Regions from separate parts of the uncultured Chloroflexus sp. genome, predicted to be linked through region 2. Evidence: riboswitches for the same ligand, from Rfam matches in the RefSeq annotation. Region 2 holds a riboswitch; each other region holds the start of a gene.
What was found. A riboswitch is a leader RNA that binds a small molecule or an ion and turns the genes downstream of it on or off. The one in region 2 is predicted to bind cobalamin.
Positions count from the first base shown of each region.

Region 1: it holds a riboswitch for cobalamin, as region 2 does, so the genes downstream of both, Q1A00_RS13690 (prenyltransferase/squalene oxidase repeat-containing protein) here and Q1A00_RS09120 (hypothetical protein) in region 2, are expected to answer to the same signal.
Region 3: it holds a riboswitch for cobalamin, as region 2 does, so the genes downstream of both, cobO (cob(I)yrinic acid a,c-diamide adenosyltransferase) here and Q1A00_RS09120 (hypothetical protein) in region 2, are expected to answer to the same signal.

Region 1 covers NZ_CALLJH010000039.1:77,381-87,268, forward strand. Annotated here, with positions in the region: gene Q1A00_RS13670 (bifunctional RecB family nuclease/DEAD/DEAH box helicase) at 1-2,877, opposite strand, end outside; gene Q1A00_RS13675 (YcxB family protein) at 2,861-3,364, opposite strand; gene Q1A00_RS13680 (ATP-binding protein) at 3,377-3,790, opposite strand; gene Q1A00_RS13685 ([LysW]-lysine hydrolase) at 3,904-4,950, shown strand; cobalamin riboswitch at 5,130-5,271, shown strand; gene Q1A00_RS13690 (prenyltransferase/squalene oxidase repeat-containing protein) at 5,417-6,478, shown strand; gene Q1A00_RS13695 (hypothetical protein) at 6,525-7,262, shown strand; gene Q1A00_RS13700 (histidine phosphatase family protein) at 7,484-8,095, shown strand; gene cobS (adenosylcobinamide-GDP ribazoletransferase) at 8,098-8,850, shown strand; gene Q1A00_RS13710 (energy-coupling factor transporter transmembrane component T) at 9,037-9,888, shown strand, end outside.
Region 2 covers NZ_CALLJH010000024.1:1,445-11,332, forward strand. Annotated here, with positions in the region: gene Q1A00_RS09105 (hypothetical protein) at 9-299, shown strand; gene Q1A00_RS09110 (M23 family metallopeptidase) at 296-1,000, shown strand; gene Q1A00_RS09115 (hypothetical protein) at 1,356-1,688, opposite strand; cobalamin riboswitch at 2,442-2,587, shown strand; gene Q1A00_RS09120 (hypothetical protein) at 2,814-3,152, shown strand; gene Q1A00_RS09125 (ABC transporter substrate-binding protein) at 3,208-4,098, shown strand; gene Q1A00_RS09130 (acyl-CoA thioesterase) at 4,091-4,495, shown strand; gene Q1A00_RS09135 (hypothetical protein) at 4,981-5,181, shown strand; gene Q1A00_RS09140 (zinc ribbon domain-containing protein) at 5,354-5,896, opposite strand; gene Q1A00_RS09145 (extracellular solute-binding protein) at 6,053-7,360, opposite strand; gene dps (DNA starvation/stationary phase protection protein Dps) at 7,365-7,856, opposite strand; gene Q1A00_RS09155 (CAP domain-containing protein) at 8,043-9,401, shown strand; gene Q1A00_RS09160 (hypothetical protein) at 9,544-9,888, shown strand, end outside.
Region 3 covers NZ_CALLJH010000007.1:47,123-57,010, reverse strand. Annotated here, with positions in the region: gene cobN (cobaltochelatase subunit CobN) at 1-3,871, opposite strand, end outside; gene cobO (cob(I)yrinic acid a,c-diamide adenosyltransferase) at 4,041-4,649, opposite strand; cobalamin riboswitch at 4,767-4,912, opposite strand; gene ilvA (threonine ammonia-lyase, biosynthetic) at 4,989-6,506, opposite strand; gene Q1A00_RS03375 (sensor domain-containing diguanylate cyclase) at 6,493-8,268, opposite strand; gene ltaE (low-specificity L-threonine aldolase) at 8,290-9,363, opposite strand; gene bchM (magnesium protoporphyrin IX methyltransferase) at 9,849-9,888, shown strand, end outside.

The DNA of each region.
Region 1 (9,888 bases), on a different contig from region 2:
TTGCACCAGCAAGGTGGGAGCATCGCCATAGTTGGCAATGTAATCCATCTGGTGCTCATCAAAGGGGTGCAACACACCAGCCTCGGCCAACACACGCAACCCCGCGACGAACTGGTCGTGCCCAGTTTGCGCCGTTTCCGGCAACGCGACCCGCACCCCGGCGGGATCGTTCAAGCGCACGTAGAGCGCATTGACTGCCCCTTTCTGCAATTCCCGCACTACCTCCATACAGCGCTGGCCATAGATGTCGTTGGGATCGGCCTCGATCGTATACAGCTCGCCGGCTTGCGGCCAACGCCAATTGCTGTTGAAGGTGAACCGTCGATCGCCTGTGCTATAGCGATGTTCAGGCTTCAGCAACACCCGTCCGTCTGCTTCAATCGCAACCAGCGTCGCCCGTGGCTGATAGAGCAGTTGGCGAACCGTGGTGGTGAACGGTTCGCGCTGGTCGGGTGGCAACCGTTCATCAACGCTCCAGCGCGGCGCGAGAATGACCTTATCGCCGGGCGAGAGACTAGTCAAGCGCAGTGTTGTTGCGAGATCGCACTCAACACCGCTGAGATCAATCCGCAGACACAGCGGCACATCAGGCAGCGGCAGCGGCTCGACCTGCTTTTTCTGCTCGGCCTTCAACCGCACCCCTTTCCGGCCACCGGTCAATTCAGCCTTCAACGCCTGCCGGCGCTCGTTTTCGGCCAGCGTCTCGAGCAAGGCCGGGTCTTGATCTTCCAACTCGTAGCGCACAATCAGGCTAGTACCGGCCAGTACCCGCTGTTCGGGCGGCGGCAGATGCTGCTGCCCCCATGTCACCAGCGCCACGTACCGCTCGAGCAACAGAAATTCGGCCAGCGCATCGGCCAAAGTATGCGCCCGTCGTGAGTAGTTGACAATGCACGAGAGATCAAACGCCGGTTTGGTTGTGCGCGGATTGCGCGGTACTTGATCGACCAGCAGTGCGATGGCATGTAGCCGCTTCTCGACAAAGTTGATGACATCTTGCCGCTTGACTCGCCGGTAATCAACCAAATCGTCATTGCCGTGACCGGGTGGCGGCGGTAATGCATCCCACGCTGCATACACATATTCAAGAGGTATCTGATTGTTGAAGCGTACCCGTCGGGTATACCAGCCCAAATCTTTGTCATTACCGAGATCATCGAACACGCGCCGGTAGAAGAGCCGGCGATACTCGCCCCAATCAAACCGCTGCATGTACGCCAAGCGCGCCAACGAGTCGTAGGCGAGCGGGTCGTTGCGGAACCGACGGCGCTCGCTGATTAGCACCGTTACCATCGGCGCTTCAAAACCGGCGCTCTGCGCCGCCAGATCGTAGAGTGGGGTCGAGCCAAAGACTTGAGGGTGGCGGGCCAGCCCGTCGAGCAGGTTTTGCAAACTGAACGAATCGGGCACGATTAGATGGATAGGCGCTTGCCGAGTCTCATCAGCCACCGCAACAATCGCCTGCAAGAGTTCATTGATCCATTCTTCCAGCAACTTCCCTTCATCGGCTGGCAACTGCGGCGGTTGGTCGAGTAATTTGATCAGTGTCCGTTCCTGAGAGGGGACACCGTTTCTATACCCAACCACCAGCGCACCGAGCAACACTAGCATGCCCTTCGTATGGTCGTAAAGCGGGTCAAGATAGACGGCGATCAGGTTGGGATGGAAATCGGCGCTTACAGCAGGCAACGAGCTATGGCCTTTGTAGGGCAGATAAGCGGTAGCTGTGAGCCGATCGCCACGCCAGCGGCGAAACGCGCGGGCGCGGTGAATCAACTCATCGAGACGCGGGGCCAATATGGGATGGCTGTGCAGTTGGTTAATCAATGGACGGTGGCTGTCCGGCGTGATCAACCGCTCGCCATCGAACTCTTTGAGCAGAGCCAGTTGGTTCGTGGTGGTAATACCGTGCGCGCGTAAAGCTGCCTTCTCCGGCTCGGTGAGCGACGGGATAAGTGAGAGGTCATCGTGGGTGGCAGCCCAGCGCATACACACTTCGTTATAGAGGCAGCCATCGCACTTAGCAGTGAGATGAAATGGCAACTCGGCAAACGGCGCAGTGGCGGTAGTCGCCAAAATCGATGTCGACCCATCGAGCAGGGTCTCAATCTCGGCGAGGTAAGGGGCAGGATCGGCAATCAGCTCAAGCTGAGCAATCGTCACACCGAGGAGATCAGATGCCTGCTGGCGCTCATTGGCCACCCGCCGCTGTTCAGCAGGGGTATGCTGCGGTGATGGTGTCTCACCGCGATAGAGCACGCCAAGCCGGATGGAAGCCAGCGTCACGCCGGCATCGCCCGTTATCTGTTCGAGCAGACGTTGGTAACAGGCCAACTGCAAGCGGTGCTCGATCTTGGCTGCCGCCGAACTTTTGGTGTCAATAATGATCGCATGGCAAGCGCCGGCATCATCGCAGGATAGCAACAGCAGATCGACATCGCCGCTCATCTCCCAGCCGTACACGCGCGCGGCTAAGCGGGGTTGAAACAGCACGTGGGTCGTGTTGGGCGTCAGATGCCGCAACTGGTCAATAACGATATGATTGTGATTAGACAGCAAAAAGTTGGGAACACCCTGTTGCCGGCGCTGCGCGCAGTGAATCGCCTGCGGAAACCGCTTGCGCACCTGCGCCTCGATCTCCTGCTCAAACTGGCGCCCAGCGATGGTCAGCATCGGCGGGAGGGGCTGAAGCGACATACCGTAGCGGGGCAGCCAACTCAGCTCCTTCCGGCGTTCGTGCAGGCGCAAGCGCAGATAGCGCCGGCACTGATCGAGCCGCAGGTACTGGGCTAGATCGGTGGGAGAAATCGCCTGCGGTTGGGCCGAGTCAAGCGCCAACGGCGGTAAGCGCTCATCTATCTCATGCTGCTGGCTCATCGAACACCCCCGGCTCTGGCTTGGGCTCGATCCGGTTGCGCAGCATGCGCTCGAAAGCGCCTACTTGGCGGGGGCCAATCGCGCGGGCCGAGATGAGCAACACCTGCCCATTGATCAGTTGCAGCTCGTAAACACCGCCAAGCTTGCGCCACGCGCGCACCTTCGACCATGGAATCTCGCTGCGCCCGCTGCGTGCGCTGACGATCAACGTCTCGCGTCCCAATTCGTAACGAGTTGGCTGGTAAATCGGTAGATCGCAGTTGCGGCTCTGGCGGTAGATCAGGACAAAACCGGTGATGGCGTAGACCAGAAACGGAATCCAGCCGCCGATCAGGGCTGGCGCTTGCGGGATGCTCGGATCGTAGATCACGAATGCGGTCAAGATAGCGGCGACAAACGCAAACACGTAGAAAATCGGCCGGCGAAAATAACGGCTCAGTGCATGGCGCGTAAACTCGCGCTGGCTAATAGTGCTCTCGATAATCATGGCCAGTTACCGCTAAAAAGCATTCCACTTCACCAGTATTAATTCATTTCCACCCTGAGGCAATACTCGATATTGTAAATCATCGAGCAGATGGCGCGACAAAAATAACCCCAACCCGCCGGCGCGTTGCTGGCCGCGCCCGATCAGATTGCGCGGCAGCGGCACATTGAGCGGGTTGAAGGCCGGCGCGGCATCGCAAATGCGCACACACAGCATATCACCGTCGTTCCAGACATCGACCCAAATGGGGCCAGCTTGGCCGCCATAGCCGTAGGTAATCGCATTGGAAATCAGCTCATTAGCCGCATACACAACATCGTCGATACTATCCCGGCGAGCGCCGATATTGCTGGCCGCATCAGTGATGAAACGCCGGATCTGTTTAAGGCTGCGTAGGTCGGCGTTAAAGACGAATGATGCGGACATATTATCTCCAGTATAGGTGGGGATTCGGCAAATATATCGTGCATGATACCATAGGGTGAGGAAGTAGTGAGTAACAATACCTCTGTTAGGTTATCGCTGAGGAGAGTTTGATAATGCATGAAGCGGTTGAATTTCTCATTCGCCTCTTGCGCACGCCATCGTTATCGGGCCACGAAGCGGCGGCGGTGCAGGTGATGGTCGAGCAGATGGCGGCTTTTGGCTGGGAAGCATTCGTTGATGAGTCGGGCAGCGCGGTTGGGCATGTGGGCACAAGTGGGCCGCTGGTGGTGTTGCTCGGCCATATTGATACTGTGCCGGGCGAGGTGCCGGTGCGGATCGAGGATGGTAAACTGTACGGACGAGGCGCGGTTGATGCCAAAGGGCCGCTGGCAACGTTTGTGTGGGCGGCGCGGCGGGCCGAATTGGCCGGCACGCTTAACTGTCGGCTGGCGATCATCGGTGCAACCGAGGAAGAGGCGGCCAGTTCGCGCGGCGCACATGCCGCCCGTGACCGGTATCGTCCGGCATTCTGCGTGATCGGCGAGCCAAGCGGTTGGGATCGGATCACGCTGGGGTATAAAGGACGCTTGCTGACGCACTACCGGTATCAGCAGCCGGCTGCCCACAGCGCTGGTGAACAGCGTGCCGCACCTGAGCAGATGGTTGATTTTTGGCGTGCAGTTGAACAACATTGTCAGCATGTGAATGCGGGGCGTGAGCGACTGTTCGAGCAGTTGATCCCCTCGTTGCGCCGCGTGAGCAGTGGCAGCGACGGAATCAGTGAATGGGTAGAAGCGACTGTTGGTCTGCGCCTCCCACCCGGCATTGATCCGCACGAGTTAGCCGAGACCGTGCGCAGGCTGGCCGGCCCGGCAGAGGTAGGATTTGAAGGGGCCTGTCCCGCCTTCCAAAGCTCACGCACCACGCCGCTGGCCAGCGCCTTTGTGCGTGCTATCCGCCAACACGGCGGTCAACCGGCCTTCTTGCACAAAACCGGCACTGCCGATATGAACGTGGTCGGGCCGGTGTGGCAATGCCCGATCGTCGCCTACGGGCCGGGCGACTCGCGCCTTGACCACACCCCCGACGAGCACGTCGAGCTGGCTGAATACGAGCGGGCGATTGCGGTGTTGGCCGAGGTGCTGGCGCAATTGCGGTGATGGGGAGGGAGTTAGGGAGATGGGGAAAGATTGACAATCCCGACTCCCTACTCCTTGCCTACAAACGGGCAAGCCGCTTGTAGCGAGAGGGTAGTAGGGAGATTGCCAAGCTCTACTCCATTGACGCACGGTAGCAATTATGGTACTATCGCCGCAATTGAATATAAGTAATTGCGGGGTAGCAACCCCGCCAGCAGGGAGCCCGGAGGAAGCGAAGGGCTTAATTGGGGGAAGTCCGGTCAAAGGCCGGCGCAGTCCACGCTACTGTAGGTCGCCATCGGCGACGAGCCAGAATGCCCGTCCCTGCTTGTTCGCTATCACACCCGCGCTGGAAAGGGGGTGAGGCGCGCGCAAGATTGGCGTTCTTTCTTGCCTTCGCACCCTTCCACAGCCGTGGAAGGGGTTTTTGTTGTCGGGGCAATAGATCTGTTGGATTGTGATGTTTTGTTGAACGAAAGGGATCTGCATGATGCGCCGGGTTTTTGCACTATTCCTTGCCACGGTGTTGAGTATCGCCGCTTGGCTGCCGGTCGCTGCGCAGGGCACGGCGGTCGAATCGGCGCTGAAATGGGTCGCCAGTCAACAGCAAGCCGACGGGAGCTTTGCCGGTTTTGGGCCGGGTGACACAGCCGACGCGATCGTCGCTTTCGTAGCTGGTGGTCAGCAACCGTCGGCCAATGCCGTGACCTACCTCGCCGGGCAGGCAGCCACCTACGGCACCTCATCAGCCGGTGCGACGGCCAAACTGATATTGGCCGCCGTCGCCGCTCAGAGCGATCCGCTCAACTTCGGCGGGGTCAATCTAGCCCAACAGCTTGGTTCAACGTACAACGCAACGACCGGTCAGTACGGTAGCGATGTGTACGGTCATGCGCTCGCATTATTAGCGATCAAGGCAATGGGTGTGCAACCGCCAGCGGCGGCGATTGACCGGCTGATCGCGCTGCAATTGCGCGACGGCGGCTGGAGCTTTGATGGCACGGCGGCAACCGGTAGCGATACGAACACCACGGCGTTGGCAGTGATGGCGCTGGCTGGCCGGGCCCGCGCCGCTGATGCGCTGAACGCGGCGCGGGCTTACCTGCGCGGCCAGCAAAACCCTGATGGCGGCTTCCCCTACTCGCAGACATCGCCGTTTGGCAATGCCAGCGATGCTAACTCGACGGCAGCGGTGACGATGGCCATCATTGCCCTCGGCGAAGATCCCAGCGGCGCAGCGTGGAAGCAAAGCGACGCGACGCCACTCAGTGCGTTGGCCGCCTTCCAAAACAGCAGCGGTGCGTTCCGCTATCAAAATGCGATGCCCGATGATAATGCGCTCGCGACCTATCAGGCTATTCCGGCGCTGGTCGGGAAGGCATTGCCGGTGGCGACGACCTCGATCCCAGCAGCGCAGAGCCTGATTGCGCCGGCGACTACGCTGCCGCGCACTGCTGGCGAAGCACAGCCGCTATTGCCGCTGCTGGCGCTGGCTGGCTTGCTGGCGTTGGCGGCAGGGCAAGCGTTGCGGCGGACGCAGGTAGGATAATGAGAAGATAGCTTGCAGGGCACAGCGCTGCTGTGCCCATACAGCGATGAAGCGAATTTTTCAACTTGTTGGCTTAATCGCGATCGCGCTTCTCTCTGGCGTGGCTGCCGCGCAACCGGCGGTTAACCGCGCCGGAGTAGTCGTGCGGTTTGGCAATGGCGAAGTTGTTACTGCGTGCGTCGAGTTTAGTGAGCCGTCGATCAGCGGATTAGAGCTGCTCGAACGTAGTGGCCTGCCGGTCATTAGCCAGCAAAGCAGCATTGGCGCAGCGGTATGCAAAATTGGGCGCGAAGGGTGTGATTATCCGGCCACCAGTTGTTTCTGTGCTCGCGATCAGCAGGGTCGGGCGGTGTATTGGGCCTTCTACCGGCGCGAAGCGGGTGGGTGGCGCTACTCTAACCTCGGTGCGAGTAGCGTGCGGGTGAGCGATGGCGATCTGCACGGGTGGGCATGGGGGCCGGGTGATGCCAGTGGCGGGGCGGTTCCGCCTCATCTGGAACTCGCCGATGTATGCCGGAGTGAAGCGGCGGAAGCGGCGACTATAGCGCCGACAGCGACGGCAGCACCTACCACAACGCCACCGCCGGCGGCGACGGCAACACCCACCGCAACGGCAGCACCTACCACAACACCACCGCCGGCGGCGACGGCAGCACCCACCGCAACGCCACCGCCGGCGACCGGCACTGCCGGGCAATGGCTGGGCTTTGCGGCGCTGGCGGCGTTGTTAATCGGCGGTATTGTTGTGGCGGCAACGAATCAACGAATGAGAGGAACGAATTAACGAATAGTGATGTACCAATGGAAAGCCGCACGGCGGTGTGGCTCCTACAGCGGCGTGATCATACGGCAAGGGTGGGAGGCGGTCGACGGCGGGGGGCCGGTCGAGGGTAACCCCGCACGGCAATGCGGCTCCCTGATCGAGCCAACGATACATCGTATTATCTCTCTGCAACGCCAATGCGCGTGCCGTCAATAGTGAGAGGATAGGGGGTTAACGACACAATGCGCACCAGTGTCTGGCTCGTTCGCCATGGCCAAACCGAAGCCAACCGTGCTCGCCGGTATCTGGGCCGTGGCGATAGCCCGCTGACCGAGTACGGCCTGCGCCAGCACGCAGCGGCGGCGAATCGGCTGCGCGCGTTGCCCTTTACCCATGCTATCGCCAGCCCTACCCAGCGCACGCGCGCGTTGGCTGCGGCCCTGCTGCAGCATCGTTCCATCCCGTTGCGTGAAGACTCGCGCTGGATCGAGGTTGATCAGGGTTTGTGGGAGGGACTAACCTACCGTGAAGTAGGGCAACGCTTCCCAACCGATGCCCAAGCACGTTGGGCGTTAGGGATAAACGGGCGACCTACCGGCGGCGAGAGTCTGGCTGAGGCGGCGACGCGGGTGGCGGCAGCGTGGCAGGAGCTGTTGGCAAACTATCGCGGCGGACGGGTTCTCGTGCTGACCCATGCCACACCTATTCAACTAGTGCTCTGTTTTTGTTGTAATATCCCGATCGCTGAACACTGGCGCTGGCGGATCGATTTGGGTAGCATCACTGCGCTTGATATCTACGGCGCGTCAATTATTATCCGCACGGTGAATACCGTGCCTCCTCTCGGAGGATGACTATGAGCGAATCGCCGGCTCGACCTGCCAATGGTCTGCTCGAAGCCATCCGGTTTCTCACCATTATCCCACTGCCCGGCCTGCCGCCGATGAACGAGCAGAGCGTGGCGCGGGCGATTCCGTGGTTCCCGGCGGCCGGGTTGGTCATCGGTGGTGCAATGGTCGTCGTCGATGCGGTTGCCCGCCCGCTTTGGGGTGATCTGGTGGCGGCAGTGTTGGTCGTCGCCACGTGGGGGATTGTCACGGGCGGCATGCACCTCGATGGTGTCAGCGATACGTTTGATGCAGTGATGAGCTGGCGCTCGCGTGAGCGCAAGCTCGAGATTATGAAAGACAGCCGGATCGGCGCGATGGGAGCGATTGCGCTGATCATGACCATCTTGCTCAAGGTGGCGTTTATTGCCGGCGCAACGGTGGTATGGCCGGCGTTGCTGTTAGCGCCGATACTTGGCCGTTGGGCTGATTGCTACGGCATCTATCGCTTCCCACCTGCCCGTGAAGGTGGGTTGGGCCGGATGTTTAACTCACACGTCCAGCAGCGCGATCTCTGGCTCTCGTCGGTGCTGATGTTGGGCAGCGCATGGCTGATCGCCGGTCTTGCCGGGATTGTCGCTGCGGCGTTGGTGCTCGCGGTCGCGCATCTGCTGGCACGCTGGTGGGTGCGCGATTTGGGTGGTCTTACCGGTGACACCTATGGCGCAATGTGCGAAATCGGTGAAGTAGTCGTATTGGCAGTGCTGACAGTAAGAATATGAACGCGATAACGCAAGGTCACAATGATGGCAACGGTGCGAAGGAGATAAGGATATTTAGTACGCCTTTGCGCACACCGCGCCTTGGCATTTCTAACGCCACGCACCTTCGCATCCGCTTTGCCTTGGTGGTGCCACACCTTGCGTCTTTGCTCACGCTGCGTCTTAGCGCTTGACGAAAGGCTCACTATGCACACCCGCACATGGCTTTGGTGGCTGGTCGCCGCTGCTGCGATCGCGACGCTGGCTCCCCACCCGCTCTACCATATCTTGTTGATGCTCGCAGTGACGTATGTCTTTACAGCCCGGCGCGACGATCGCCCGCTGGCGCACAGCTTCACGCTCTTTGCCCGCGCCGGCGCGATCCTCTGGCTCGGTTATATCATCTTCGCCGTGGTGACGGTGGGTGGGCCGCGCGGCGCGACGGCGCTCGTTACATTACCCGCTTTGCAACTGCCGATTTGGCTGGGCGCGATTGTGCTGGGTGGGCCGATCACCGCCGAAGCGCTTGCATGGGGAGCGACGCGCGGGTTGGGGTTGTGGGCCTTACTGCTGATCTTTGGCGCGTTTAATGCACTGGTTGATCACCACCGGCTGTTGCGACTAGCGCCGCGATCGCTCTTCCACGCGGGGTTAGCGATCACGATCGCAATTGCCTTTGCACCGGGGTTAGTGCGATCCATCCAAACCATCACTGCTGCCCAACGCGCGCGTGGTCATCGCTTTGGCGGCCTGCGCAGTTGGTGGGCGCTGGCCGGGCCGCTACTGGCCGGCAGCCTCGAACGGGCGCTGCAATTGGCTGAGGCGTTAGAGGCACGCGGTTATGGACGCACGCTTGCTGCAACCCCAGACACTGGACGGATGCTCATACTGCTGGCCGGTCTCAGCAGTCTTGCCGGTGCGTTGATCGGCTGGCTCTGGGCCGGCCCGGCGGCGTTTCCGCTGATGGCTCCGCTCGCCGGTGCCGGGCTGCTCCTCACCGGCTGGGCCGCCCGTCAACTCAGCCGGAGCGTGCCGCGCACCACCTACCGGCGCGAACGC
Region 2 (9,888 bases):
GTCGAGCCGTGATCTACGAAGTGCGAATCTTGCTGGGTTATGCCAAGATTGATCCGGTCGATGGCCCGAACCGGCTTTGGCAGAACCGGCGGATGCGCCGGGTGTGGCTAGAGTTTAGCACTAGCGATTGGATCGAGGCGCTGATCGATGATCAAGCCACATTGCCAGCGATCCCGGTAAACAACATTGCGACTGATGGTATCCGGATCGTGATTTTGGAGAGTTTGCCTCCAGCGCTGGCCGATGGGCGCGATTTTACGCCGATCAGCGAGGTGGAAGTGTTAGGAGTGGTGCGGTGAACGTGCATGCTATACTGTGCTGGGTGTTGGCGGCATGTACGCTCGTGCTGGCTGGATGCGGCAAGACTGCTGTCTCGGTAAGCCAGCAGTCTCTTCCAGTGGCGACAGTGGCGATAGTGATGTCTAGCCCGACGCCGTTCCCGCCAACCCGCACCCCGCGACCTAGCCCGACATCCCTGCCGACCCTAACATCCACGTTAGAGCCGACGCCGGTACCACCGACTGCCACGCCGGTCACGCTCACATACGTCTTCCCGGTGCGCGGCGAACGGATTGAGTATAGCCCTTACCATCACGACTATCCGGCGACCGACATCTTTTGCCCGGTTGGGAGTGAATTTGTAGCCCCAACGAGCGGCATCGTCGATTTTGTCAACCGAGTCGATCGCTGGAATCCGGCCACGAACCAGCCTGAGCATCGCGGCGGCTTGGCAGTCGCGATCATCGGTGATGACGGCTGGCGCTACTACGGCTCACATTTGTCGGCGGTTGCTGAAGGGATCGAGCCGGGGGTGCGGGTCGAGGCGGGGCAGGTCTTGGGATACACCGGTAACAGCGGCAATGCGCGTGGCACCCCGCCGCACCTGCATTTTGGCATCTCACGCCCGACAACGCCGGACGACTGGGCCGTGCGGCGCGGCGAGATCCCGCCGTTTGCGTACCTGCAAGCGTGGGAGCGGGGCGAGCTGCTGCGCCCGTAACCGTAGGCTGTGGGCAGGTGTTTTGAATAGACTATAGATTGCCACGGGTTGGACGGATGTGTACGGATCGGTGAAAATCCGTAGCACCTATACGAATTCGTATCCTAATTTGGCTGAATGGGATACATATTTTCACAATTGGGAACAGATGCACACGGATCAGTATCGCTCAGCCACTTGCCATAGTGTGATGGTGTTGCTGGACGCCGTTCGTGAGTTACGACCCAAGCTTCACAATCATCGGAATGAAGATCTGCGGCTGCGGCGCCTTGCTCCCGTCCGGTTCCACCACTCGCATCGGGAACGGACGGTAATCGGCAGCGCCGTCGCCGAGTTGGCCGGAGTTGTTGCAGTCCTAGCAGCGGACGGTGCCGTCAGTCAGCAGTGTGCAAGTATGCACACTATCCACCGCGATGGCCTTACTGGTGGGAGGGGGCCGTCTTGCCGTCGCCAAGTTGGCCGTAGTGGTTCCAACCCCGGCAATGACCATAGCGCTATCCGCTAGCCCGCAGGTATGATCATTGCCTGCAACCACTTGGGTAAATTCGATCCCCTGCGGCGCCGGCGGTTCGTTGAATGTCGCTGCTGTCGCGCGTGGTACGCGGATGGGCAATGTAGATGGCACGGCGAACGCGGCGAGGACGAGCGTGATCAACAGCAGAGCTGAGCATACCACTGGATGACGCATAGCGAACCTCCTCTCTCAGAACGTATGATCGAGCAACGAACGATGTGAAGACCTGTACTGGCGGGCGCTGCTCGACAGCGCCATTCAGCGCCTGTTCGTAGCGGCAGGCGGCTAGTTTGCCCAACTGATGCGTCATACCGGCATCTATTGAGGAATTTGGCAAGGATGTTCCTCCTATTGAATCGCCTTCGCGCAGCGTTGTCACTGTGATCGGGATAGTAACCGGCGCAGCGTTATCAGTCTTCAGGACTATGAAGTTGAGTTATGGTTAGGCATCTTGAGCAGCTTGGGTGGTGTCGGTATACCCGTGGATTCGACGATATTAGCGTTGGTGTTTTCAGAACAATCTGCGGTGATTGATTTTCGCGGCTGGCGGCAAATCTTTGGTGAAGAGAAGCGAACGTTCTCGATGGCTGATTACAAACGCCACCTGAGCGGTTAAACGTCTGGCGGCTGAGTTGGGGTGGCTGGTGCAAGAGGTTGATTTGGCGATGTGGGAGTATGATCGCAGTATGGATAAGAGATAGTGATGTTCAGAGAGTGTGGTAGTTTTACTACCGCACTCCGTAATGATGTTCGTTATGCAATAGAGTTGTGTTTCTGCATGACGCACTCTGTCGGTGGGGATTGTTGCGAGCAGGTTATAATCCCCCTAGTTATCCTTTTTTACGCGGTGTGGTCAGGTGTTCACGCTGATGATGAGCAGACTGAGAACGAGTGCGCTATACTATGTATCTATAATCGTGTACGTTGCCAACCAAATACCGTCGCGGTGACCCGTTAGCCCGGATGCTAGGGCGTAAAGGTGGAAGCTGGTGCAAGTCCAGCGCTGTGCCGCAACTGTAACCGGTCAGGATTGGCCGGAAGCCAGGACGCCTGCCGCGATGTGTCTGTTCAGCCCTTCTCGAGCTAAGGAGGACGGACATGCCCCGCGCGCCTTGAACGCGCTCTCGCGTTGACCCAGATCATGTTGCCCCGATCTCTGGAAGGAGATCGGGGTTTTTGCTTGTAGCGCGAAGCTGCACTGACTCTTATCTCCCTTAATCGCTCGTGCTGGGAGGTTGTTGGTTTGTTTGTCGTGAGCGCTGTGCCTGCTGTTGGCGTAGGCAGGAAAGGAGCGGGCCAATGTTGCAGTGTGATGTGCGCGATATTTGTGATGAATTGCATACGATCGAGCAGCGGCTTGCCGGCTACTGCCGTGATTTTGTCGAGCTGGTGAACCAGTCGCCATGTCTAGCACTGAGCTATATCGAGCGCATCGCTCATGATCGGGCGCGTATCTTGCACCTCGCCTTGCTATCGCGCGGTCTCAGCACCGATTACGAGCGTTGGGCCAAGACGTCAATGGATGAGCGGATGCGCCAGATCGGTTTCGACCGGTTTTCGCGCCGCAAGTTGCGCTATGTGCGCTGGGCCGGATTTAGTTGTGAATTGTCGGCTTTGCAACCATTCAACTCGACGTAGCTGACCTCAATAACTTGATAATGTGCCTTCACCAATGGCGAGAGGAATGAAGAGTATGCGCATTGTGTCATTGATGCCGCCGGCAACCGAGATAATCTGCCGTCTCGGTTTGGCCGATCTCTTGGTTGGCGTTTCCCATCTGTGCGATTTTCCTGCCGAGGTTGTCACCGGATTACCACGTGTGACCCGCTCGGCGATCCCTGCTAGCCTCTCGGTGGCAGAACTCGATTGGGTGTTGGCGACGCGCCTACGCCGGGGTGAGAATCTCTTTTCACTTGATGAAGCTGCGCTTATCACGCTCGCGCCTGATCTGATCATCACTCAAGACCTGTGCGATCTTGGTTTGCCTTCGTTTGACGAGGTATGCTCGCTGCGGCAGCGTTTGCCGGCTGATAGCCAGATCGTCTCGTTGGCGATGCCTGATCTCGATGACCTCTCTCACGATGTGATGGTCATCGCGGAAGCGGTAGGTTATCCTGAACGGGGCCGGCGGTTGTGCGACCAGATGCAGATGCAGTTAGCGCGGGTGCAGATGGCCAGCGCTGGCCGTCCGCGTCCGAAAGTGGTGGCGCTGGAGTGGCTCGACCCGCCGTTTACCGCTGGTCAGTGGGCAGCGGAGATTGTGCGGTTGGCCGGCGGGAATGAGTTGTTGAGCCGGGTGGATGGGCATTCGGTTCCGGTGAGCTGGAAACAGATACAAGCTGCGCAACCCGATGTGATCGTGTTACTGTTGGCCGGGCATACGGCCCAAGCCACCGAGCGGTATTGGCAGACCGCCAAACTGCCGTGCGAGGCGCGCGCGATCCCGGCTATCCGTGATCGGCGGGTTTACGCGCTTGATGCCCGCCCGCTCAGTATTCGCCCCACGCCGCGTATGGTCGATCTGGTCGAACGTCTGGCAACGCTCTTACCCCCAACTCGATTGACGGAGCAGTGTTATGCCTAAGTCACATCACGTCGAAACACGCATGGTCTTTCCCATTTTCCCCGCCGACACCAATCACTATGGCACGCTCTTCGGCGGGCAAGCGGTAGCGTGGATAGATCAAGCCGCTTTTGTCTGCGCCACCCGCTGGTGCCGGCGCAAAGTGGTGACGGTTCACCTGAGCGAAGTTAACTTTCGCCACCCGGTGCGTGAGGGATCGATCGTCGAATTGATTGCGCGTCTTGTCCGCACCGGGCGCAGCTCGATGCACATTTCAGTGGAGATGTGGTGGGAGCCGATGGATCACGAGGAGCGAGTGCTAGCTTGCCAAGCCGAATGTGTCTTGGTCGCGATTGGCGATGATGGGAAGCCGGTTCCTGTGCCGTCGCTAGATCCGGCGGCACTTGCCGGGCAGTGACAGAGCGGCGCTTTGCTATCATGGACGCTGCACCGGCGAGCTTGCGATAGGGATGAGGAGGGCCACTACGCAATGCCCCAAATGCCATACCGAACGATTGAGGCAGCGTTAGGATCCTCAGCCCGTTGCTGAAGGTGGTCAAAAAGGGCGATATACTGGCTGAGAGGATCGGTCTGGGCACGTCACTCAAAGTTCTGACATCAAGTCGTACTCTTTCTCATCGTGTGGGTATCTGGAGCTGTAGGTTGCCGAGTTGGAAAAGTTGAAGGCGTAACGTTCCGCTTGCGATCTCTTGCTAGCGCGCCGGCTAAGAGTGGCCGGCGCCGTGTTTTGCGAGGCAGCAGTGGTACAGGTTGCTTTACCCTGCCCGCCACATCGTCTACAACTTCCGATACCCAAGCGGTAAGCACGACGGTCAATGCCCTGCAAGTAGGCTGCGTGATCACACCCTACACCGACAGTACCAGCCGGAGATCGGTCGGTACGTGCGCGAGCAGACCAACGACTCGGCGGCGCGTGCGCTTTCGCGTGAAACAGGCGATAGCTTACGCTGGTGGTATCTAACGCGGGCCGGCATCCACGCCGAAGAGGGCGAGCATTCGTTCATCCAGCCCACTGCCGGTTGGTCACACTGCTTGGTCTATGCCTATATCTTGGGCGACGGGCGCAGCCAACTGCATCACTGATTCGACCGTCCGTGGGTGTGCGGCAATCTCAATTCAATCCAGCAACTTATCGCTACCATTCAGGCGCGGGATGATGAGAGTCTGCCGCTGCGGGTCTGGATGTCGCTGGTGTTGCGAGGATCATACGGTGTAGGACACGGATGAAGTCAATCCGTGTCCTACGCCCAAAGCGTCACGGCGCCTTCCCTTTCCACCGCCAACTTTCCATCAGCAAGGTCAAACCCACCAGCAAGAGCAAGCCGGGGAAAAAGAGGCGTGGCATGAGGAACAGCACTCCCAACCCAAACAGCCAGATTGCGTTGCGCATCCCAGCAGCGATGGAGCCGCGCTGGAAGTGAAAGATGAGTTGGGTAATGCCTAGCACCATCAGAATGTTTGGCCAGATCATGGGCGGCAACCGGAAGATGATCGGGATCAATAAAGCCGCCCCGATCAGCAATAAGGTGATGCCTAGTTCATGCTTGCCGCGCGCCGGCTTGGGTTGAGGAGCCGCTACGGTGCGCGCTTGCCCACTTCCCTGCATCGGTTCGCCGCAGAAGACGCAGAAACGGGCGTGGCGCGGATTGACAAAGTGGCAGTGCGGGCAGGTAATGGTTGTGGCATCGCTGCTCGGCAGTTGCACCGTTTCACCCGTCGCCACACGCACCGCTGTGCCACATTCGATGCAGAAGCGGGCGTCATCGGGTAGAGTGGTATTGCAGTGTGGGCAGTGCATAGCGCCCCCTTTCTGAGCCAATACGCAATAAACGATCGTTTGCGCAAGAAGATAGCGCTTCGTCGTTAGAATTGGATCGAACAATCTGACCGTCTCTGGTGGGGAGTGGGGCAGTGCAACTGCCGCACCCTCTTTACTATGACGCTGCTGCACAGGTTAGGGTTGCGCAAACTGGCGCAAGCAGGCCAACGCCTCGCGTTGCATACGTGCTGGCGCATCTTTAAGGGGCGGATCGCCGGTAGTGGCGCTGTACAGGTACGATTCGACGCCAAAGATAGCACAGCGCGCTGCCGGGGTGGGCGGCAGGCCGGGAGCGGTGGCGGCCTGCGTCGCAGCGGCGGCGCGGGCGGGGTCGGTTTGGATGCTGGAATCGGCCAGTAATTCGCGGCGGGCCGGTAACCGGCCCAGTGCTGCACTCAGCCGCAGTTGCACATCTGGTCGGTAGAGTATATGAACGATCGCCACTACATCCGCTTGCGTGGCCTGTCCGTCGCGGTGACGCATGAACAGGCTGCCGCCGATCAGCGGTCGGGCTGGATTGCCGTTGAACGCCGGCAACGGCGCGATCCCGATCTGGAAGGTGTCGCTGATAGCGCGGTAGGTGGGCCATGCCCAATCACCATCGATCGCATACGCCGCAAACCCTTGCGCCAGCAGCCGTTGGCCACGGGCATAACTGTCGCCGTTGCGCGGCGCCGCTTGGTACAGATCGCGCAACAACGTGATCGCATCCGTCATTGCCGGCGTGTCGAGCGTTGGCTCAGCGCCGTCGGGGGTGGTAAATGCGCCGCCAGCAGCGTAGAACCACGGCGCTAGCCAGCGCGCCGCCCCCCAACCCTGCACTAGACCGGCCCGCTCTGGTGTACGCGCCGCTCGTGACGCTGCTACGAGATCGACTGCCGTCGCCGGGGGAGTACGGTCGAGCTGGTAGAGGAGTAGCAGCATATCTTGCGCCATGACTGGCGCTCCCCAGAGCATATTATCGCTGCTAGCAATCGTGCGCAGGCCGGGCAAGAGGTCAGCCGGCAGCTCGATGCTAAGCGGCGCAAGCGCGTTATCAGCCAACAAGCCAACCAACGCCTCTTGATCGGCCCAGATCAGGTCAGGCGGCGGCAGGCCGAGCAGGCGATCGGTGGCGAGACTGAGCAACAGCCCGTCGGGGTCGCGAGGAATGATGGTTAATTGAATATCACTTGCTTGCGCTGCCGGTTGTAATTCGGCGGCAATCGCCGCTTGGGCGTCAGCCGGCTCGGCGACCCAGATCGTCAATTGGCGCGCCGCCGGGGTAGCCGTGGGGATTGGCGTTGCGGTAGGCATTGCGGTCGCCGTGGGCGCTGGGGGCACAGTTGGCGCTGCGGTCGCCGTGGGCGCTGGGGTTGGCGCAGGCACCGGTGCAGCGCAGGCGGCGCAGATCAACGCCGCGACGCCGATCAGCGCCGCGGCGCGGGCAATGCGAAGACTCACGGCACTATCCCTGCAAATGGGCTTCGAGGAACCAGAGATCCTTGTCGATGATGCGGGCGATCTCGGTCATCAGATCAGCGGTTGCCTGATCACCCATCTCGGCGGCGAAATCAATCGCTTGGCGCGTCGTCTTGCCGTAGGCGGCAAAGCGATCGGCCAAAGCTGCAACATGGGCCATGCCGTCGGTGATGTCGGTGGGGTATTCGGGCAAGCGCGACGCTGCAGCGGCGAGGCGCGCCGTACCCATTGCCATACCGCCAAGGGCCGTGACCCGTTCGGCCAATGCATCAACGAACCCGTTCAGCCGCCCGGCCAACTCATCAAACAGCTCGTGCAGCTCCATGAAATGCGGCCCTTTGACATTCCAGTGGGCCTGCTTGGCTTGGCTCATCAGATCAAACGTATCAGCCAGTTGCTGGTTGAGCATCGTGATCAGCGACCGCCGCCGCTCGAGCGGCAAATCGATCCGGGTGGCAAATTCCGTGGTCTGAGTCATTGGTTCCCTCCTTATCAGTCCATCCTAGCCAAACCGCCCAGTGCGGCTGGCTACAGCGATGACAGCAGGTGAGGGCGTCATCACGGTACTTTCATCATACCAAAGTCAGGCTAGTTATGCCAATACACGGTTGGTACAATAGCCAACATAACCTGCCGGCAATGCGCATGATAGGAGCATACCGATATGTGGCGATGGTTGGGCTTCACAGTGATTGGCGTCATCATGCTCTGCTCATTGTTGCCTGCGCAACCTGTGCAGGCCCAATACCGCATCTGCTTCGCCGAAGTGCCAGATTGCATTACAGGCCGATTTGCTGAGTACTGGCAGCAAAATGGCGGGTTACCGGTATTTGGTTTCCCGATTTCGCCTGCCCTGACGCAAGAGGTCGAAGGGCGTGCGCGGCTCGTGCAACTCTTCGAGCGCAATCGCTTTGAACTGCATCCCGAATTAGCGCGGCCTTATGATGTGCTACTCGGCCGGTTGGGTGATGATTTGTTGCAACGGCGGGGGATGCCGTGGCAAAGCGAACCGAAAGCGCCGGTGACGCAACAAGCCGGTTGTCGTTATTTCGCCGAGACCCAGCATCTCGTTTGTGATGCGTTTTTGCACTATTGGCAGGCGCACGGTCTTGAGTTTGACGGTAGGCGCGGGTTCAGCGAGGCGGAAAGCTTGGCGCTCTTTGGGTTGCCGTTGACTGAACCACGTATGGAGACCAATGCGTCGGGTGATACGGTGCTTACACAGTGGTTCGAGCGGGCGCGGTTTGAGTTGCATTCGCAGCTTGGGCCAGATGTGGTGTTGTTGGGCTTGCTTGGCCGCGAGGCCTTTGCGCCTCCGCCGGCGTTGCCTGCCTATTGGCTGGATCGGCTGAATGCCTACCGGGCGTTTGCCGGCTTGGCGCCGGTGCAGGAAGAGGCAGTGCTCAGCGATAACTGTTGGCAACACGCCCGCTATGTGGCTGAAAATAATCATCTGACCCATGATCAGAACCCTGCGCTGCCGTATGCCTCGCCGGCCGGGCAAATCTGCGCGCAGAAGGGGAATGTGTGGATAGGGTGGGGCTTCTCGTGGCAACCGGCCGCTGCGATTGATAGCTGGATGGAATCGGTCGGTCATCGCCTCTGGATGCTCTATCCAACCCTCCAGCGCACCGGCTTTGGTTTCTACTCAGTAGCCGATGGTGGGCGGAGCGCGGCAGCGCTCGATGTGTTGTCGTCTTTCGACGAAGGAATCAATTATACCGGCTGGCCGGTGTATTATCCGGGGGTGAACCAACAGGGTGTGCCAGCGGCCATCTACCCAATTACACTGCACTGGCGTTATTTCGGCAGTACGCCAACGGTCACTGCAACCGATCTGCGAGTTGTGGGCGGTACGGCATTGCCGCATACGGTTTCGACCGATTTGCCGGCTGGCCATAAGGGGATCGCGATTATGCCTGCCCAACCGTTACCGGCATCGGCTACGATTGAGGTGACGGTAGCCGGTAGCTACGATGGGCAACCGTTTAGCTATACGTGGCAGTTTCAGACAGGGCGGTGAGCGTCACTGGTCAGCGCGGTGTGATAACGTATGGAGGATGCGGCAGTCTCACTGCCGCACTCCAGACTGGGCACATTGCTTGGGGTAGGATCCGGCAGCGTGATCGCCTGCCGTACTCTCGTCAGAACATACGGTGTTTGTGATGCGTCTCTTTCCGATCATTATCTACCTACTGTTCGTCGTTGCGCTCGCTTCCGTCCAAGCCCAAGCCAACCCGGTGACAGTGTGGGTGCCGTGGGTGCAAGCTCCGCCGCCTACGGTGGCTGGTTATCTGGGCAGTAGGCAGGACGATACGCTGGTTGCGGCCGGCTTTACGCCTACCGGTGAACTGGTGCTGGCTGGGAATGTGCCGGCGCTGACTGGCGCGCCCGAGACGATCGTGCCGGGGGGCGGGTCTGGCGCGTTGATTAGGATTGCCGCCGATGGCCGGACGATCAGCGGGGTAGTGCGGGTCGCTGCAACGCTCAACCATGCGGCGCTTGCCAGT
Region 3 (9,888 bases), on a different contig from region 2:
CCTCTTCGCGCAGATCGCGAGTGCGGGGCCGCGCCGGATCGCTGCTGTCGCCGAAGTAACGAGCCGGGTTACGGCCGCTCAGTGCGCGAATGGCTGCGATCATGCCGCCGTGGAATTGGAAATAGTCGTCGCTGTCGAAGATGTCGTGTTCACGGGTGTCTTGATTTTTGGTGGCGACCTGCACCGTACTGAGCGCAGCGGCAAAGGCGGTCTCTGCCGGTACGCCTTGCTCGGTTGCGGTGTAGGCATACCCGCCCCACTTCAAGTACACCCGCGCCAGATCGGTTTCATCGCTCCAGTTTTGGCCGTCAATCAACTGGAGCATACCGGCGCCGTAGCTTCCCGGCGGACTGCCGAAGATGCGGTAGCGCGCCTCTCGCTGGGCAGACTCAGCATCTGTGCCGCTCTCGACCAACGCCTGTTCGGTCATCAAGACGTGTTTGCGCGGGAAGTTCATCGTCAGCGGTTCGTCAAGCGCAATCACTGCCTGTACCGCTTGATCGATCAACTCGATAAGATGGGGAAAGGCGTCGCGGAAGAAACCGCTAATCCGGCAGACGACATCGATCCGCGGGCGACCAAGTTCAGCGAGCGGGATAATATCGAAGCCGATCACGCGCCGATTCTCACGTTGCCAGCGCGGGCGCACGCCAAGCAGGGCTAATACCTGCGCCACGTCGTCACCGGCAGTGCGGATGAGGCTGGTGCCCCAGATGCTGATGCCGACACTTTCAGGGATGGCGCCGTATTCGCGCTGGTAGCGCTGGATCAGGTCGCGCGCCAGCCCTTGGCCGGTCTCCCACGCGGCGAGGCTTGGCACGCTGCGCGGATCAAGGCTGTAGAAGTTGCGTCCGGTCGGCAGAACGTGGGCCATGCCCCGCGTCGGCGCGCCGCTCGGCCCCGGCGGTACGAACCGACCGCCAAGCGCGGCCAGCAGATGTACGATTTCGTCAGTTGCGCTCTGGCGTAAGCGCGGTACGATCCATTCGCAGGCGTAGCGCAGCGCCGCAGCAACCGGCTCGTGATCTCTATGTGCCGGCAAAGCATCTGTCAGCACACCAGCAACTGCCGCTGTCTCCCAACCAGCATCATTGAGCCGGCTCAATATTTGCCGGCAAAGATTCTCAAGAGCCGCGATGCAATCGGCATTGGTTGCCCACTGCTCGTCACCGAACCGCCGTCGGCCCGGCTGTTCCTGCAAGGTGCGCCAGTCTTCTCCCAACGCCGCCGCGACCGTTGCCGGCAAGCTCGGCGCGTGCAGGTTGGGCAAACGCAGCAGGTGGTACACCAGATCGACCAACTGCGCGCCAACGGGTACCGTGCCGAGAATGTGCAGACCATCGCGGATCTGCGCGCCGGTCAGTTCGCACAAATAGCCTTCGATGTCTTCGAGTAGGTGAGCAACCTCACGCCCTTCTAACTCGGCCAACACGGTGGGCGTACCGTCTTCAAGCACACTCCCATCCCACTCGTGCTTGTGATCGCCGTGATCGGCCTGTAACACATAGCGCAGATCGTCAGCCAACTGGCTGCGTTGCAGCACCTCCCAAATCTGGCGCTGCAAGAGCGGCAGCTTGCTCGGATCGAGCCGTTCCATACGGTAGTATTCATCGACCAATTGGGCCAATTCGGCCAAATCGCCATATGCGCCTGCGTTGGTCATCGGCGGAGTGAGGTGATCGATGATTACCGCATGGGCGCGCCGCTTGGCTTGGGTACCTTCACCGGGATCGTTGATGATGAAGGGGTAGATCAAGGGCAGATCGGCAAGAAATGGATCGGGAAAGCAGGTAGCGCTCAACCCAACCCCTTTGCCGGGCAGCCATTCGAGCGTGCCGTGCTTACCGAGATGGATGATCGCATCGGCGCGCCATTCGTCGCGTAGCCAGCGATAGAGCGCGTAGTAGTTGTGCGGCGGCGGCAGGTCGGGCCGGTGGTAGATGGCATCGGGATCCATATCGTAACCGCGCGGCGGTTGCAGCGCTACAAACACGTTGCCGAATTCTAACCCGGCCAGCGCCAGCGCGCCGTTATGCACATACGCGCTTCCCGGCGGCGGCCCCCATTGGCGGGTCATAGCCGCTTGCACCTCCGCCGGCAGCTCGGCAAACCAGCGTTGGTAGGTAGCCACCGGAATCCGGTACGATTGGGCCAACTGCTCGGTAGTCAACCACGTCTCGTCATACGAGCAGCGTGCAATCAGATCGGCGATCAGCCGGTCGCCGTTTTCCGGCAAATCGCCGACCATATAGCCAGACTCGCGCAAGGCGGCAAACAGGCGCATCAGCGAGGCCGGTGCATCAAGGCCGACCGCATTGCCGATCCGCTGCGCTTTGGCGTTACTGTTAGTCAAGATGACCGCGATCCGCTTCTGCGCATTCGGGATGCACCGCAATTGCGTCAACCGCCAGACCATGCCGGCCAGCCGTTCGATCCGCTCTTGATCGGGCAATGAGCGCGCCGCCGACTCGCCCGCTTGGGCTTTAAACGCCACCGGTATGCCAATGATTCGGCCATCAAGTTCAGGCAAGGCCACATTCATCGCCGTATCGAGCGGCCCCAACCCGCGCCCGTCGCGCTGCCATACCTCGCGACTGGTACTGCTGATCAACGCCTGCACGACCGGCACATCGAGTTGCGCAAATGGATGCGGATCACTATCGCCAAGCGCAAAGCTGAGCGTCGAGACGATCACATCAACCGGCCCGGCTTGGCGCAACAGATCGAGCGCCACCGGCAGGCCCGCCGTATTCACCTCTTTGAGCGAATGGGTGTAGACTGCGCGCACGCGCAAGCCGTGCGCTTGCAAGCCAGCGATCAGCGCATCGACAAAGGCGGTATTGCCGCTGAGCAAATGGGCGCGGTAGAAGAGTAGGCCGGCTACCGGCGCGTCATCAGCCGCCAGCGCCGGTTGGGCCACCTTGCCGCGCCGACGTAGTTTGGGTGGGGTGTAGATACCGTGGAGCGGCAATTCGACCGGCGGATCGTAGCCCCACCCGCTCGCCAACAGGTAATCGCTCAGACACTGCAAGCCGTTGGCAAGATTGGCCGCGCCGCCAGCCTGAAAATAGGCGCTCGCCAGCATCGCCAACGGCACGCCAACTGTCGAACGTGCCATCAGATCAGGGTCAACCTGCTCGACTGCCGGCACACAGAGTAGGAAGCCGCCCGTCGCCGCCGCCCATTGTTGCAGCCGTTCGAGACCATAGGCGAATGCTGCCGGACTGTGCAGGCGCGCTACCACGATCGCAGCCGCAGGCAGATACTGTTCGAGCAAGCGGTCAATCGCCGCCGGTTCGGCCAACCGGCCCACGTGCGCCATCCGCACCGGCGCAAAGCCGTCGGGCAACAGGTCGAGCGCCTGCTCGAGCGCGAGCAAGTCAGTATCGGCTTGGCTCAGCACGAGAATGCCATCACCAACCACTGCCGGTAGTCGTTCGGCGATCGTGGTCGGCGCACTCACGCCATCCCAGCTAAAGCCGTTGAACAGGTGCGGCGCCAATGCCGACGGTGGCGGCAGCGGATGATCGGCTGCCAGTAGCTCCTCAATAAAATCGTACAGAATCGGGATAAGCGCCGGATCGTTCAGCGAATGAAACCAGTATGGCCGCCCATCCATCAGCAAAAGGGCCACATTCGCCAGTGGGCATGGCCCAAGACAACCGCCTTGGCTCAGATGCACCCGATTGCGCAGCCGCCGCCGCTCCCATTCGCGATGGTACAGATCAGTAGGTACCGGCGCAAAGCCGCGCTCGGTGTGGCCACAGCAGCAGCCGGTCGCACAGATGATCAGCATCCCGCGCCGGGCACCGGCATTGACCATCCGCCCATCGAGGCGCTGCACCATATTGCGTTTGAGCGATTCGACCATGGTTCCTCGCTGCTAGTGCCAAATTTACCGCCAAGAACGCAAAGGACGCGGAGGGGCGCTTCATTGGTCACACGCACAACCGAACTTGCTATTCAACTTCCTCAACCTCTGCGCTCTCCGCTTCCCCCTGCGGTAAAAAACTACCTCAGCAGTCAATGCTCGCAAACCCTCAATACTCAATCCCCGGCTGAGCGCGAATACCCTGATCACGGAACGGATGCTTTATTTCCTGCATTTCGGTGACCAGATCGGCATACTCAATCAACTCCGGCGGCGCATAGCGGCCAGTAATGATCAGATGAAGCATCGGCGGCTTATGCACCTTCAGCCACTCCACCACCTCAGTGGCCGGCACCCAGCCGTAGTGCATCACATAAGTAAACTCATCGAGCAAAAAGACATCGAAGTCGCCGCTGGCAATCTGCTGCTTGGCCAACTCCCAACCGTGCAACGCCCGCGCCTGCGTCTCATCGAGATTGCGGCTCGTCCACGTAAAGCCATCACCGAGCGGCGTCAGGGTAATCCCCATGCGCTCAAGCGCGCGCAACTCACCAAACTTAGCCTGTTCGTGTTTGATAAACTGCACACCACCGACACGCATATTGCGCCCCCACGCACGCAGCAGAATACCGAGGGCAGCAGTAGTTTTGCCTTTTCCATTGCCCGTATTGACGATCACCAACCCTTTAGGCTGATGACTAGCCCGCACTGCCTTGCGGCGCGCTTCAGCTTCAGGCGATGAACCCGGCTCAGTTGGTGTTGTGGGTGTATCTTCCATACGTTGCGCCTTTACAACTAAAACAAGAACCCCAGCCACTTGCACTGGCCGGGGTTATGAAACGATGACGCGCAGGTATGCGCCTCCCGTTCATCCTCCTTGGCACGAGAAGGGCTGAACGAACCATTACATCGCGGCAGGCGTCCTGGCTTCCGACCGATAACGGCCGGTTACAGTTGCGGCACAGCGCTGGACTTGCACCAGCTTCCACCTTTACGCCCTAGCATCCGGGCTAGCGGGACACCGCGATGGGTATGGAATTGCGTATGTGCAATAATGCGTCAATTATAACACAGAATCGCTGATGCACTATCAAGCGCAATGCTGCGCAAGCTAGTCTCACTTCAAAAACAGATGGTACGCCGGATTATCGCTCTGCTCTTGGTACGGATAGCCTAACCGACTCAGCGAAGCGTAAAACCGGTCGAGGTCAGCATCAGGCACCTGAATCCCCGCCAGCACCCGGCCATGGGCGCTGCCGTGATTGCGGTAGTGGAACAGACTAATATTCCACGACGCATCGAGTGACTCGAGAAACTGGAGCAACGCCCCCGGACGTTCAGGAAACTCGAACGAAAAGAGCCGTTCATCGGTCGCTTCTGGCGCGCGCCCACCAACCATGTGGCGCAGATGAATAATTGCCAGCTCATCATTGGTCAGATCGAGCACTGTGTAGCCGGCATTCCGCAACCGCTCGGCCAACTCGTGACGCTGACGCGCATCGGTCAGTTGCACACCAACAAACACGTTCGCATCGGGACGAGGTGCATAACGATAGTTGAACTCGGTAATGTTGTGCGGCCCAATGGTACGACAAAACTGCTTAAACGAACCGGGGCGTTCGGGGATAGTGACGGCAAAGAGGGCTTCGCGTCGTTCGCCAATCTCGGCCCGCTCGGCGACATGGCGCAGGCGGTCGAAATTCATATTTGCGCCACAGGTCAACGCCACTGCCGGCAGATCGGTGCCGTACTCGGCAATGTACCGCTTCAGACCGGCGACTGCCAACGCCCCCGCCGGTTCCATAATCGCGCGCGTATCTTCAAACACATCCTTAATCGCGGCGCAGACCTCATCGGTCGTCACGCGGACAAAATCATCAACGTAGCGTTGCACAATCGCAAAGGTATGCTCGCCGACACGCCGCACCGCCACGCCATCGACAAAGATGCCGACCTGATCGAGCGTCACCCGATAGCCAGCCCGCACGCTCTGATACATCGCATCGGAGTCGTCCGGCTCAACGGCAATAATTTCGATATTGGGGTTAATACTCTTGAGAAAGATCGCAATACCGGCGATCAAGCCGCCGCCCCCCACCGGCACAAAGACCCGGTAGCGTTCGGACCGCATCTGCTGCGAAATCTCAAGCCCAATCGTTCCCTGCCCGGCGATCACCAGCGGATCGTCATAGGGATGGATGAACGTCAGACCTAATTCCTTCTGCAAACGATAGGCATGGGCCTCGGCGTCACTGTAACTATCGCCGTAGAGCACCACCTCGGCGTTGCGGCGGCGGCACGCCGCAACCTTTATTTCAGGCGTGGTCACTGGCATCACGATGAGGGTGCGAATGCCCAGTTGCTGACCAGAATAGGCCACGCCTTGGGCATGATTCCCGGCAGAAGCGGTAATCACACCGCGCGCCTTCTCGTCGGGACTCAGATGCGCCATCCGATTATAAGCACCGCGCAGCTTAAACGAAAAGATTGGCAACAGATCTTCGCGCTTAAAGAAAATCTGCGCCCCCAGCCGCGCGCTGAGCAGCGGCGCCGGTTGCAGAGGCGTTTCTTGCACCACATCGTAGACCCGGCTGGTCAGAATCCGTTGCACATAGGTAAAATCAGGGTTCGGCATATGTAGAAAGCTCCTGTGCGCCGCAGACACGGTTGCGCCCTCGCTGCTTGGCCAGATAGAGCGCCCGATCGGCATCAGCAATGAGGGAAGACGGATCAGGATGAGAAACGGCTTGAAAGGTCGCAACACCGATGCTGAGCGTTAGCGTAATCTGTTGCTCATCAACTAGAAACGGCGTAGCCATCACCGTCTGGCACAAGCGTTCAGCCGCTAACAACGCCGCATGATACGGTGTTTCCGGTAAGATCAAACCAAACTCTTCGCCGCCATAACGCGCTAGGATATCGGTATCACGCAGTTGTTGCCGGCACCGGCGCGCCAATTCGCGCAAAATATGATCACCGGCCAGATGGCCGTAGGTATCGTTCACCTGCTTAAAATGATCAATATCAATCATCGCAATACTGACCGGGGTATGATACCGGCGCGAACGATCGATTTCGTGTTGTAAATGTTGCAGAAAATGGCGCCGGTTCACCAACTCGGTAAGCGTATCGGTCATCGCCAGCGTCTGCATATGGGCAAAGCGCAGAGCATTGTACAGCGCAACCGCCACCGTCGCCGCTAGCATCTCGAGTGCGCTCAAATCAGACATGGTATAGGCATCGAGGTGATCGTGCCACGCCAGCAATGCGCCAATAATCCGATCACCAACCACGAGCGGCGTCGCCAAGAGTGATTGATGATCCAGATCGCCTTCGATCTCAAGCGCGGGTTGCATCGCCGGTTCAGGCAGCGCGTGCGCCCCTGACAGCCGCAGCGAGACGCCGAAACGAAGCACGTAGCCAGCAATACCTTGCGTAAGCGGCAGTTGCAACCTTGGTTGGCGGCCAGCCGTCGTTACCAGATAGACATACTCGACCATCTGCTGGTCATTCAACAGCGCAATGGTAAAACCAGCATGGGAGATTAACCGGTTGACAGCGCGATGGATTGCCTGATAGAGTTGTTCGAGATCCAGCGTAGCACCAATCTCAATACTGGCTTGATAGAGGGTGTAGCGTTCATCGGCATTGCGAATGGCGCGCTGGTATAGGCGGGCGCTTTGCAAGGCAATCGCAGTCTGGTGGGCGATAGCTTGCAAGAGATCGCGATCGCTCTCGTGAAAGGGCTTGTTACGGAAACGATACACCGCCAAGATACCCAACGGCGTCTTGCCATGGATAATCGGTGTCGCCAGCAGCGAAGAAACCCCAATACGCACTAATTCCGGCAATGCCATTGGATGATTGGCGTAGTCTGGAATGAGGATCGACTTCCCATTCTCGATCATCTGCCACATCAACCCGCGCCGCGGCTCTTTAAAGGGCGTCACCAGATCAACCGGCAGATTCACGAGATGGCCAGACAACAACCGATCGTGATCCGGATCGTACACCGGCAGCGCGCCAGCATCAGCATCGAGGAGATCCATTGCAAAACGCACCACATGTTCCAGCACATGGTTCATCTCAAGTTTGCTGGACAGGGTGAGCGCCATTTCACCGAGCCGGTGATCAACCAGCGGCTCTGGCGCCGGTTGCCGGAACGTGATCAGCAGACCGAACGGTACTCCCGGCGCTTGCCACAAAAACTGGCGTTGTAGCGCATATTGCAACCCGTTTAGAAAGACATCCGCGCCATCGGCAGCCTGAACAAGATCAGGCAGCAACGGCTCAACATACGAAAGGAGTGGCAGCATCGCCTCACTTACAGCGAGCATCTGGCAGTTGGGCGACAAAAGGATAAATAGTTCAGATGTACCAGACAGATCAACCTTCATACCCGCCCACCGGCAGCGAGACTACGCCAAGATATCAGTCGCGACGCTGATCACGCGCTCAATGTGCGCCCGTTCGATACCATAGTGAGTGACAGCGCGGATGCTCGTATTGCTCATGCTTCCCATCAAGATGCCGTATGCACGCAGCGCCGCCAAAAATGCGTCTACGCTCAGGCGTGGATGAAAAAAGGTGAAGCGCACAATGTTGGTTTGCACTTTGCTGAGATCAATCTGGACTCCCGGCAACTCGGCCAGACCAGCGGCGAGCAACCGCGCATTGGCATGATCTTCTGCCAACCGATCTACCATCTCGGTGAGGGCCACGATGCCCGCCGCAGCAATCACACCCGCCTGCCGCATTCCGCCGCCGAGCATCTTGCGCACGCGGCGCACGCGGGCAATCACATCGGCTGGGCCGGCCACCAGCGAGCCAACTGGCGCGGCCAACCCTTTCGAAAGGCAAAACATCACTGTATCGACATGCGCCGTCAGCTCGGTGACCGGTACGCCCAACGCTACCGCCGCATTAAAGATACGCGCACCATCGAGATGCACCGGCAGGCCATGCGCGCGGGCCAGCGTATGCACCTGCGCCAGATACTCCGGCGCCAGCACCACGCCGCCACGGCGGTTATTGGTGTTTTCTAAACAGATGACGCCGGGCGGGGCAAAGTGATTATCGTCAATCGTAGTAGCCGCCTCATCCAACACTGCTAAATCGATCGTGCCATCATCCGCGGTCGGAAGCGGATGGTACACCAACCCGCCCAAGGCGCTGGCGCCGCCGGCTTCATAATGGTAGATATGGCTCTCGTTGCCAAGGATCACCCGCTGGCCGCGTTGGCAATAGGCCAACAGCGCCGCCAGATTGCCCATCGTCCCGCTGGTAACCAGCACTGCCGCCTCTTTGCCAACCCGCTCAGCAGCTAAACGCTCTAGCGCATTGACTGTCGGATCCTCGCCGTACACATCGTCACCCAGTGCTGCATTGGCCATCGCTGACCGCATCGCTGGGCTAGGCAGCGTCACCGTATCGCTGCGCAGATCGATCCGATCATCCGGCGCATCGGCAACAGGCAAAACATAGCCTTGCATATAAGAAGGTATCCTCCATGGCACATCATTTACATAGCATTGCCTCATTATATCACGCGGCTCGCCGATAAGTTCGGTAAAACAACACCGGTCGCACTGCACTGTACGCAATGGAATTGATAGGCTGAATCGTGCCGCGCACCGCCTTGGCCGACACAGCCGTGTGCGGCTAGGTAGTGGTGATTTCACAACTCATGTAAAAAATTGCCCCGGATATGCACCGTGACATGTTATTTCCTAGCGAATAATACCGCATTATAACGCTCAATTCGCCATTTTTAACCAAACGCAAAGATTTTGCACAAAGATTGTCTATATTCCATGTTGTTGACTCTCATGCTACAATTTGCTTGAACGTTCGTAGTTTTGATTCCGTACTACAATTCTCGTCTGATATTGCGTTCACCTTTATTCATTCGGCACGCGGTCATTCTTTGTGAACGTAGTTCCAAGTTTGGACTACCTGCGAGCTAGAGGAGAACGACGTGCTAGAGATCTCACAGCACAAAGCTCAACTGCGCGACT